Regions from separate parts of the Uliginosibacterium sp. H1 genome, predicted to be linked through region 2. Evidence: predicted binding sites of a transcription regulator. Region 2 holds the regulator's gene; each other region holds the start of a gene.
The links. The regulator sigma-54, encoded in region 2, starts transcription at its own class of promoters, with help from an activator protein. The targets are predictions, from matches to a motif close to TGGCACGCTTNCTGCTNA.
Positions count from the first base shown of each region.

Region 1: metK (methionine adenosyltransferase) is a predicted target of sigma-54. The motif match lies at 1,197-1,214, and genes of this name have one in related genera.
Region 3: VVD47_RS14880 (TorF family putative porin) is a predicted target of sigma-54. The motif match lies at 1,928-1,945, and genes of this name have one in related genera.

Region 1 is NZ_JAYXHR010000003.1:93,195-96,430, reverse strand. It holds gene VVD47_RS17115 (LpxL/LpxP family acyltransferase) at 1-106, opposite strand, end outside; gene VVD47_RS17110 (lysophospholipid acyltransferase family protein) at 149-1,048, opposite strand; gene metK (methionine adenosyltransferase) at 1,291-2,454, shown strand; gene VVD47_RS17100 (hypothetical protein) at 2,689-3,156, shown strand.
Region 2 is NZ_JAYXHR010000002.1:1,332,553-1,335,788, forward strand. It holds gene lptB (LPS export ABC transporter ATP-binding protein) at 1-477, shown strand, start outside; gene VVD47_RS15660 (RNA polymerase factor sigma-54) at 496-2,013, shown strand; gene hpf (ribosome hibernation-promoting factor, HPF/YfiA family) at 2,026-2,349, shown strand; gene ptsN (PTS IIA-like nitrogen regulatory protein PtsN) at 2,556-3,041, shown strand; gene hprK (HPr(Ser) kinase/phosphatase) at 3,010-3,236, shown strand, end outside.
Region 3 is NZ_JAYXHR010000002.1:1,168,502-1,171,737, forward strand. It holds gene VVD47_RS14870 (DNA topoisomerase III) at 1-1,406, shown strand, start outside; gene VVD47_RS14875 (accessory factor UbiK family protein) at 1,484-1,732, opposite strand; gene VVD47_RS14880 (TorF family putative porin) at 1,988-2,737, shown strand; gene glnK (P-II family nitrogen regulator) at 2,789-3,127, shown strand; gene VVD47_RS14890 (ammonium transporter) at 3,150-3,236, shown strand, end outside.

The DNA.
Region 1 (3,236 bases), on a different contig from region 2:
ACAGCAACGAGCCCAGGGCATTGCCGATCCAGGCCTGGACGGAAAGCGGCAGCCAGTGCAGCAGCCAGATGAAGCCCAGGACCAGGCGGATGAAGAATTCGCTCATCGGGGAAGGAGGAAGAAGGTGGGCGCGTGGAGAAAGGCGGCTTCAGGCATCGGCAGAAACTACGGCCCCGGGTGGCGGCACACCCGCCGGGCGCTTGTAGCGGTTGTAGCTCCACAGGTACTGGTCCGGACACTCGCGGATCAGGGCCTCCAGCTCGGCATTGATCTGCGCCACCCGCTGCTCGGGTGTGCCGGACAGCGGCCGGCCCAGATCGCGGATGACCAGCCGGTAGCGGGCACCCGGCAGGCGCGCAGCATACGCCATGAAGACGTGAACATCCTTCACTTCGGCCATGCGCGCAGCCAGCGTCATGCTGTAGGCCGGGCGGCCGAAGAACGGTGCCCACACCCCCTCGCCGAACTGCGGCACCTGGTCCGGCAGCATGCCCACCGCCTCGCCCCGCTTCAATGCCTTCAGCATCTGGCGGACCCCGCTTGCATCGGCCGGCGCCGCCTTCATGAGGCCGCGCAGCCGGCCCGACTCCATGATCGGCGCCAGAACGTCCAGCTTCGGGCGGCGGTACAGCACGGTGATCGGATAGCGCGTGCCGTAGTGCTGGGCGGCCGCCTCGAAGCACCCCAGGTGCGGCGTCAGCAACAGGATGGCACGACCCTCGGCGCGCACCGCCTCGACCCGCTCGTACCCCTCCTGCTCGGTCACGCGGGCCGCCACGTCCTCGATCGGCCGCGACCACAACCATGGCAGCTCCAGCAGCGCACGGCCCGCATCCACGGTCGCCCGCCGCGCCAGGCCCGACGGAACGCCCTGGGGAAAGGCGAGTGCCAGATTCTCCAGCGTCCGCTTGCGCAGGCCGGGCGACAGCCACCATGCCAGCCAGCCCACCCCTGCCCCCAGCAGGTGGAGCAGACGCAAGGGAAGGCAACGCAGCACGGCAAAGACGGCAGGGATCAGCGATGACATGGATTGGCGCGCAGTGTGCAACAGGGGCGTGGCCGGGCAGGCCCGGAAGGGTGGATTCCGTCGCCGCGGGTTTTCAGTATGCGGACAACGGGTATAATTCTCGCGTCGCCGAGTTAAACAGACAACTTGCAGGGCGACGTCGGTTCCGGGATTTCGTCATCCCCCAGGGCCGCAAAAATACTGCTAAAGCGTCGCCCGCTCGCAAAACCCCGGAGTCGGCCTCGCGCCACCAACCGGGGTTTTTTGTTTTGGGAGCAGGCTCAATGGCCGAATACCTCTTCTCTTCCGAGTCGGTCTCGGAAGGCCATCCGGACAAGGTCGCCGACCAGATTTCCGATTCCATCCTCGACGCCATCCTGGCCGTCGACCCGCGCGGCCGCGTGGCCTGCGAGACGCTGGTCTCCACCGGCCTGGTGGTGATCTCGGGCGAAATCACCACCAGCGGCCACATCAACTACCGCGAGATCGCGCAGGACACCGTGCGCCGCATCGGCTACGACAGCTCGGACATCGGCTTCGACTACAAGAGCTGCGCGATCCTGACCGCCATCAACCGCCAGTCGCAGGACATCGCGCAAGGCGTGAACGAGGGCGAAGGCCTGGACCTGGAACAGGGCGCCGGCGACCAGGGCCTGATGTTCGGCTACGCCTGCAATGAAACCCCCAGCCTGATGCCGCTGCCGATCTACTACGCGCACCGCATCATGCAGCGCCAGGCGGAAGTACGTAAGGACGGCCGCCTGCCCTGGCTGCGCCCGGACGCCAAGAGCCAGCTGACGGTGAAGTACGTCGACGGCAAGCCGGTCGGCATCGACACCGTGGTGGTGTCCACCCAGCACAGCCCGGACGTGTCGCACGCCCAGCTGTCGGAAGCCGTCATCGAGGAGATCATCAAGCCAGTGCTGCCGAAGGAATTGCTCGGCGACAAGGTGAAGTACCTGATCAACCCGACCGGCCGCTTCGTCGTCGGCGGCCCGCACGGTGACTGCGGCCTGACCGGCCGCAAGATCATCGTCGACACCTACGGCGGCATGGGCCGTCACGGTGGCGGCGCCTTCTCCGGCAAGGACCCGTCCAAGGTCGACCGTTCCGCCGCCTACGCCGGCCGCTACGTGGCGAAAAACATCGTCGCTGCCGGCCTGGCCGAGCGCATCGAAGTGCAGGTCGCCTATGCCATCGGCGTGGCCCGCCCGGTCTCGCTGAACGTCAACACCTTCGGCACCGGCAAGGTCAGCGACGACAAGATCGTGGCGCTCATCGAGCAGCACTTCGACCTGCGTCCGAAGGGCATCATCCAGTCGCTCAACCTGCTGCGCCCCATCTACACCAAGACCGCCGCCTACGGCCACTTCGGCCGCGACGAGCCGGAATTCACGTGGGAGAGTACGGACAAGGCAGCTGCGTTGCGTGCGGATGCCGGCCTGTAAGCACCTGCTCACCGGCAGTTGAAGAACGGGGCGCTCCGGCGCCCCGTTTTCTTTTGTCACTCGCTGGCGAGGCCGCTGAACGTCGTGGTCGAACGACGGTCAGACCGATGCGGACCATGTCCGCATCAGGCACAGCGGCATGATTCACCCTGAGTGATTCACCGCGCGTCACCCATAATGAGAAACCGCGAGGCAGTTCTTCGCCACGACACGTCGCCATAACAAGGAGGAATCATGCAGATCCGCACCCTGGTCCTGTTGGTTGCAGTGCTGTGCAGTCTGGTGTTCATCTTCCTCAACTGGGGCGCCATCTCCGCGCCGGGGCCGCTCAATCTCGGCGTCGTGGTCGTCCAGGCCCCGCTGGGGCTTGTACTGCTCGGCATCCTGACAGTGCTCAGTGCGCTGTTCATGGGCGTCATCACCCATCTGCAAACCACCCTCCTGGTCGAATCACGCCGTCATACCAAGGAACTCGAAGCCCAGCGCACGCTCGCCAACAGCGCCGAGGCCTCGCGCTTCACCGAGCTGCGCCAGTACCTGGAAGCCGCCACCCTGGCAAACATCGAGCGGCAGGCGCGGCACGAAGCCGCAGTGCGCGCTGCGGTGGAGGAAACCGGCAATGTCGTGGCCGCGCACCTCGGCGAACTCGAAGACCGGCTGGAGCGCGCCGGCCTGCGCGGGATTCCGGAAGGCCGCGCCTGACGGCATCACGCGAGCTGTAAGCGCGCAACTCCCGCGATACCCCGCACACCATGCAGGGCCGCCCTGCATGGCTTGATCCA
Region 2 (3,236 bases):
CTGCCGCAGGAGAACTCGGTTTTCCGCAAGCTGACGGTCGCCGAGAACATCATGGCCGTGCTGGAGCTGCAGAAGCTGGGCAAGGCTGAAGTGCGGGCCCGGCTGGACGAGCTGCTCAACGAGCTGAACATCGGCCATCTGCGCGACGCGACCGCCCAGTCGCTGTCCGGTGGCGAGCGTCGCCGCGTGGAGATCGCGCGTGCGCTGGCGACCAGCCCGCGGCTTATCCTGCTCGACGAACCCTTCGCCGGCGTGGACCCGATCGCGGTGATCGACATCCAGAAGATCATCGCCTACCTGAAGTCGCGCGGCATCGGGGTGCTGATCACCGACCACAACGTGCGTGAGACGCTGGGTATCTGCGATCACGCCTGCATCATCAACTCCGGCGAGGTGCTCGCTGGCGGCCGTCCTGACGAAATCGTGCAAAACGCACAGGTGCGTCAGGTGTATCTGGGCGAACATTTCCGCCTGTAGAAGTTTTCCGTCTCATTCATGAAGCCCTCGCTCCAGCTCAAGATATCCCAGCACCTCGCGCTGACCCCGCAGCTGCAGCAGTCCATCCGCTTGCTGCAGCTGTCGACGCTTGAGCTCAACACCGAAATCGAGCGCATCCTGCTGGAGAACCCCATGCTGGAGCGCGAGGACGGTGAGGAGGGCGGCGCCGAAGCGGTGGCCAGCGTCGAGCAGGCCGAAGCCACGCGCCACGAGGAGCGCGAGGAGCGCGACTTCGCGGAGATCCGCGAATCCAGCGGCAACGGCGAGGACGCGGACTTCGAGCCGGCGGTGTCGGTCGATCCGCCTGAGACCATCGATGCGGCCTACGAGGCGGCCTCCGACGACGATCTCGGCGAAGCCGCGGAGTGGCGTTCCGAAGCGGGCAGCCGCAATGGCGGTGACGACGACGAGTCCGACTTCCAGGAATTCCAGGCTGCCGCCACGTCGTTGCGTGACCACCTCGATGCCCAGGTGGCCTTGATGGCCCTGTCCGACCGGGACCGCGCGCTGGTGCGTTTCCTCATCGAGGCGCTGGATGACGATGGCTTTCTCGACACCCCGCTGGAAGAACTGCTCGAACTGATTCCGCCCGAGCTGGAAGTGGAAGTCGATGACCTGCAGATCGCGCTGCGCTATGTGCAGCACTTCGACCCCGTCGGCGTCGGCGCACGCAGCCTGCAGGAGTGCCTGACCCTGCAGCTGCGCAATTGCCCGGAATGCAGTGCCCGCAGCCTGGCGCTGCAGATCGTCGATGGCCAGCTCGAACTGCTGGCCGCGCGCGACTTCGTCAAGCTCAAGCGCCGCCTGGGCTGCAACGACGACGGCCTGCGCGCCGCGCAAGACATGATTTCCCGGCTGAACCCCCGCCCGGGCGCCCAGTTCACCCACGTGGAGCCGCGCTACATCGTGCCGGACGTCATCGTCCGCAAGACGCGCGGCCGCTGGGGGGCGAGCCTCAACCCGGAGGCGATGCCGAAACTGAGGATCCACCGCGTCTACGCCGACATCCTTCAGCAGAACCGTGGTTCCGCCAGCGCCCTGTCGGGCCAGCTACAGGAAGCCCGCTGGTTAATCAAGAACGTACAACAACGCTTTGACACGATCCTCAGAGTGTCGCAGGCTATCGTCGAACGACAACACCAGTTCTTCGACCACGGCGAAGTGGCCATGCGGCCGCTGACCCTGAGGGAGATTGCCGACGAACTGGAGCTGCACGAATCCACGGTGTCGCGCGTGACCACGCAGAAGTACATGGCCAGCCCGCGCGGCGTGTTCGAACTGAAGTATTTCTTCGGCTCTCACGTGTCCACCGACACGGGCGGTGCCTGCTCTGCCACGGCGATTCGTGCGCTGATCCGCCAGATGGTTGCAGGTGAAGACGGGAGAAAACCCCTGTCCGACGCCACGATTGCCGAGATGTTGGGCCAGCAGGGTATCGTGGTGGCGCGACGGACGATTGCGAAATACCGCGAGTCGCTCAATATCCCGCCGGTCAGTCAGCGCAAGTCGATCTGAGAGGAGTGCCCTATGAATCTCAACATCACCGGCCATCATCTTGAGGTGACCCCCGCCATCCGTGAGTTCGTCACCAGCAAGCTGGAACGCGTGATTCGCCATTTCGACCACGTGACCGCCACCCACGTGATCCTCTCCGTCGAGAAGCTCAAGCAGAAGGCCGAAGTGACCCTGCATGTCCGCGGCAAGGACATCCACGTCGAAGCGACCGAGGAAGACCTCTACGCCGCCATCGACGCCATGACGGACAAGCTCGACCGCCAGGTCGTCAAGCACAAGGAAAAGTCCTTCGACCACGGGCGCGACGCCATCAAGCACCAAGCCGCCCAGCCCTGACCGCCCGGCCGGCCGGGTTGTCGGGCATAATTCCCGCTTGCCTGCACCTCGGCCGGTTATCCTGCTCCAAGGTTCTGCTGTCCCATCCCGCTGCACCACGCCCGACAGGAAAGCTCGACAGTTTCGACAGTCCCAGACAGTCCATTTACGCCGAGTAGCGACCGTCTCGTCACCACTGGTGACAGCGCGGTCAGAGCCTCCCCCGGATGAACCTCATTTCCCACATCCTGCCACTGCAAAACGTGCTGCTCGACCTGGAGGCCGACAGCAAGAAGCGCGTTTTTGAACGGGCAGGACTGATCTTCGAGAACCAGAACAGCCTGTCGCGCAGCGCGATCATCGATTCGCTGACCCAGCGCGAGAAGCTCGGCTCCACCGGCCTGGGCCAGGGCATCGCCATTCCGCACGGCCGCATCAAGGGTTTGAAGGAAGCGCTGGGCGCTTTCTTCCGCCTGGCCAGCCCGATCCAGTTCGATGCGCCGGATGGCCGCGCGGTGAACCTCATCTTCGTGATGCTGGTGCCGGAGCAGGCCAACGAATCCCATCTGCGCCTGCTGTCCGAACTGGCCCAGATGTTCTCCGACCGCGCTTTCCGCGACGATCTTCTGGCGGCCGACAGCGCCGACACCATGCATAGCCTCTTTGTCGAATGGGATCCGCATGCGGCGAACGAGCGTCGCTCAACTCTTTGAGGCCAACCGTGCTGCGTTGCGCCTGCGCCACGTCGCCGGCCGGCTCGACACGCACCTCACCATCCATGACAACCGGGTATGGCCGGCTGACCTCGTCGGTCACCTGAACCTCATCCATCCGCAGCGCCTGCAGGTGATGGGCGAGGCGGAGTTCGTCTGGGCGCGCCGTCAGGCGCGCGACAAGCTGGAGCACCA
Region 3 (3,236 bases), 160 kb from region 2:
CCACCCGCATCACCCGCGTGGCGGGCGAAGCCTTCAAGACCGAGGGCAAGGTGCTGGTGAATCCCGGCTGGCTGGCCATCTATGGCAAGGAAGCTGCGAGTGAAGGGGTCGAAGGGGAAGGCGCGACCGGCTCGCTGGTGGCCGTGAAGCCGGGCGAGGGGGCTGCGACCGACGAAATCGTCGTGCGCGCCATGCAGACCAAGCCGCCGGCGCGCTACAACGAAGCCACGTTGCTCTCCGCGATGGAAGGCGCCGGCAAGCTGGTGGAGGACGAGGAGCTGCGCGAAGCGATGAGCGCACGCGGTCTTGGCACGCCGGCTACGCGTGCGCAGATCATCGAGAACCTGATCGCCGAAACCTACATGCTGCGCGAGGGCCGCGAGCTGATTCCGACGGCCAAGGGTTTCTCGCTGATCACGCTCCTCAAGGGGCTGGGCGTTACCGAGCTGTCCTCGCCGGAGCTGACCGGCGAGTGGGAATACAAGCTCGCCCAGATGGAGAAGGGTGAGCTGTCGCGCGCGGATTTCATGGAGCACATCGTGTCCATGACGCGCGACATCGTGGAGCGCGCCAAGACCTACGATTCCGACACCATTCCGGGTGACTTCGGCATCCTGAAGTCGCCCTGCCCGAAGTGCGGCGGCCTGATCCGCGAGAACTACAAGAAGTTCCAGTGCAGCGACTGCGACTACGGTCTGTGGAAGATCGTCGCCGGTCGCCAGTTCGAGCCGGCCGAGATCGAGACGCTGCTGACGACGGGGCGCGTCGGCCCGCTGGCGGGTTTCCGCAACAAGATGGGGCGCGCGTTCTCCGCCGAGATCCGCCTCAACGACGACAAGCTGCCGGAGTTCGACTTCGGCCAGCCGCGGGAGGGCGAGTCGGTGGAAGCGCCGGACTTCTCCGGCCAGGAAAGTCTCGGCACTTGCCCGAAATGCGGCTCGCCGGTCTATGAGCACGGCCTGTCCTACGTCTGTGAGAAGTCGGTCGGCCCGGAGAAGAGCTGCGACTTCCGTTCCGGCAAGCTGATCCTGCAGCAGCCCATCGAGCGGGAGCAGATGCAGAAGCTGCTGACGGCGGGCAAGACCGACCTCTTGAAGGAGTTTGTCTCCGCGCGCACCCGTCGCAAGTTCTCCGCCTATCTCAAATGGGATGCGGCGGCAGGCAAGGTCGGGTTCGAGTTCGAACAGAAGGCGCCGCGTGCGACGGCCAAGAAAGCGCCGGCCAAGGCGGGCGCGAAGAGCGCCGGGGCGGACGCTGCCGAGACCGCATCGGAGGAAAAGGCCGTGGCCAAGACGACGAAGGCCGCCAAGACCAGCAAGACAACGAAGGCCAAGGCCACGAAAGCCACCACCAAGAGCGCCACGGCCAAGAGCACGGCAACGAAGCGGACCAAGGCAGACGCCTGACCCGTCCCGAAGCCCAAAACAAAAGGCGCGACCTCATGGTCGCGCCTTTTGTTTTTCCGTCGTACCGGGCTGCGCGATCAGGCGGCCTCTTCGCGCTGCTTCGCTTCCAGTTCCGCGATGCGGGCCTCCAGCTGGGACAGGCGTTCGCGGGTGCGGGCCAGTACTTCGCGCTGGACTTCGAATTCTTCGTGGGTCACCAGCTCCATCTTGGCAAAGCCGGCAGCCATCAGCGCCTTGACGTTCTTCTCTATGTCCTTGGCCGGCGTGTGCGACAGCATTTCGGACACTTTCGCGCCGATTTCGTCCAGCAGTTTCGTATTCACCATGTCGGCTGCTCCTGATGCGGGGGAATGTGATTTCACTCTAGCACAGCGGACTTTGACGGCGCCTCTGGTCGTTTCCCGTCTTGGCACTGTTTTGGTGCCGACCCACCGGAAGCGCTTCGAAGTCTTTGCACTGTTTTTGCGCAGCGTTTGACATAAGGGGCGTTGCAGCCAAGTAGCGAGCGGGCCTTCTGGCGTTGGCACGAATCCCGCTTAAACGTGCTGCCCCATCTTCCCTGTTTTACATAGGAGCAACACATGCGCAAAACCATCCTCGCTTCGCTGATCGCAACCACCCTGAGCGCCCCCGTGCTGGCCCAGGAGTCGCCGCACTCCGTGACCGGCAATGTGTCGCTGGCCTCCGAGTACATCTATCGCGGCATCGGCCAGACCAATCGCAAGCCGGCCATCCAGGGCGGCTTCGACTACGGTCACGCCAGCGGCCTGTACCTCGGCACCTGGGCGAGCAACATCAGCTGGCTGAACGACGCGAACGTTGGCGAAGGCTCGTCGATGGAATGGGACTTCTACGGCGGCTACAAGAAGGCGTTCGGCGACTGGGGTGTCGATGTCGGCTTGCTGCAGTACTACTACCCGGGCAATTTTGATGGCGTCACCAGCCCCAACACCCTGGAAGCCTACGGTGCGGTGAGCTGGAAGATGCTGACCTTCAAGCTGTCGTACGCCTTCACCGATCTGTTCGGCGCCAAGGCCCCGGACGGTGGTGACACCGACGGCAGCATCTACTACGAGCTGAACGGCAACTTCGACGTTGGCGCCGGTTTCACCCTGGCTGCCCACCTCGGCCGCCAGGAAGTCTCCGACTTCTCCGATGCTTCCTACACCGACTGGAAGCTGGGCGTCACCAAGGAGCTGGTGGGCCTGACCTGGGGCCTGTACTACGTCGGTTCCGACGCCAAGGGCAAGCCGGGCGAGTTCTACCACAACGTCTATGGCAAGAACCTGGGCGACGACCGCGCGCTGCTGACCGTCAGCAAGACGTTCTAATTACCAAACAGGCATGCCCCGTTCCGGGGCATGCCGCATCGAGGAGCGATCATGAAATTCGTGACTGCCATCATCAAGCCCTTCAAGCTGGACGAAGTGCGTGAAGCGCTGTCGGCCATTGGCGTGCAGGGCGTGACGGTGACCGAAGTGAAGGGTTTCGGCCGTCAGAAGGGCCACACCGAGCTGTACCGCGGTGCTGAATATGTCGTCGACTTCCTGCCCAAGGTGAAGATCGAGGTAGCCATCGACGATGGCCTGCTCGACCAGGTCATCGAGGCCATCGAGAAGTCGGCCAATACCGGCAAGATCGGTGACGGCAAGATCTTCGTCTTCGACCTGCAACAAGCTATCCGAATCCGTACCGGCGAAACCGGCGCGGACGCGCTCTAAGAACAAGGAGAGGGAGCAACTCATGAAAAAGCTGTTTGCCATCGTCCTGACGGCCCTGACCATGGGTCTGACGGGTGCTGCCTGGGCGCAGGACGCCTCGGCGCCGGCG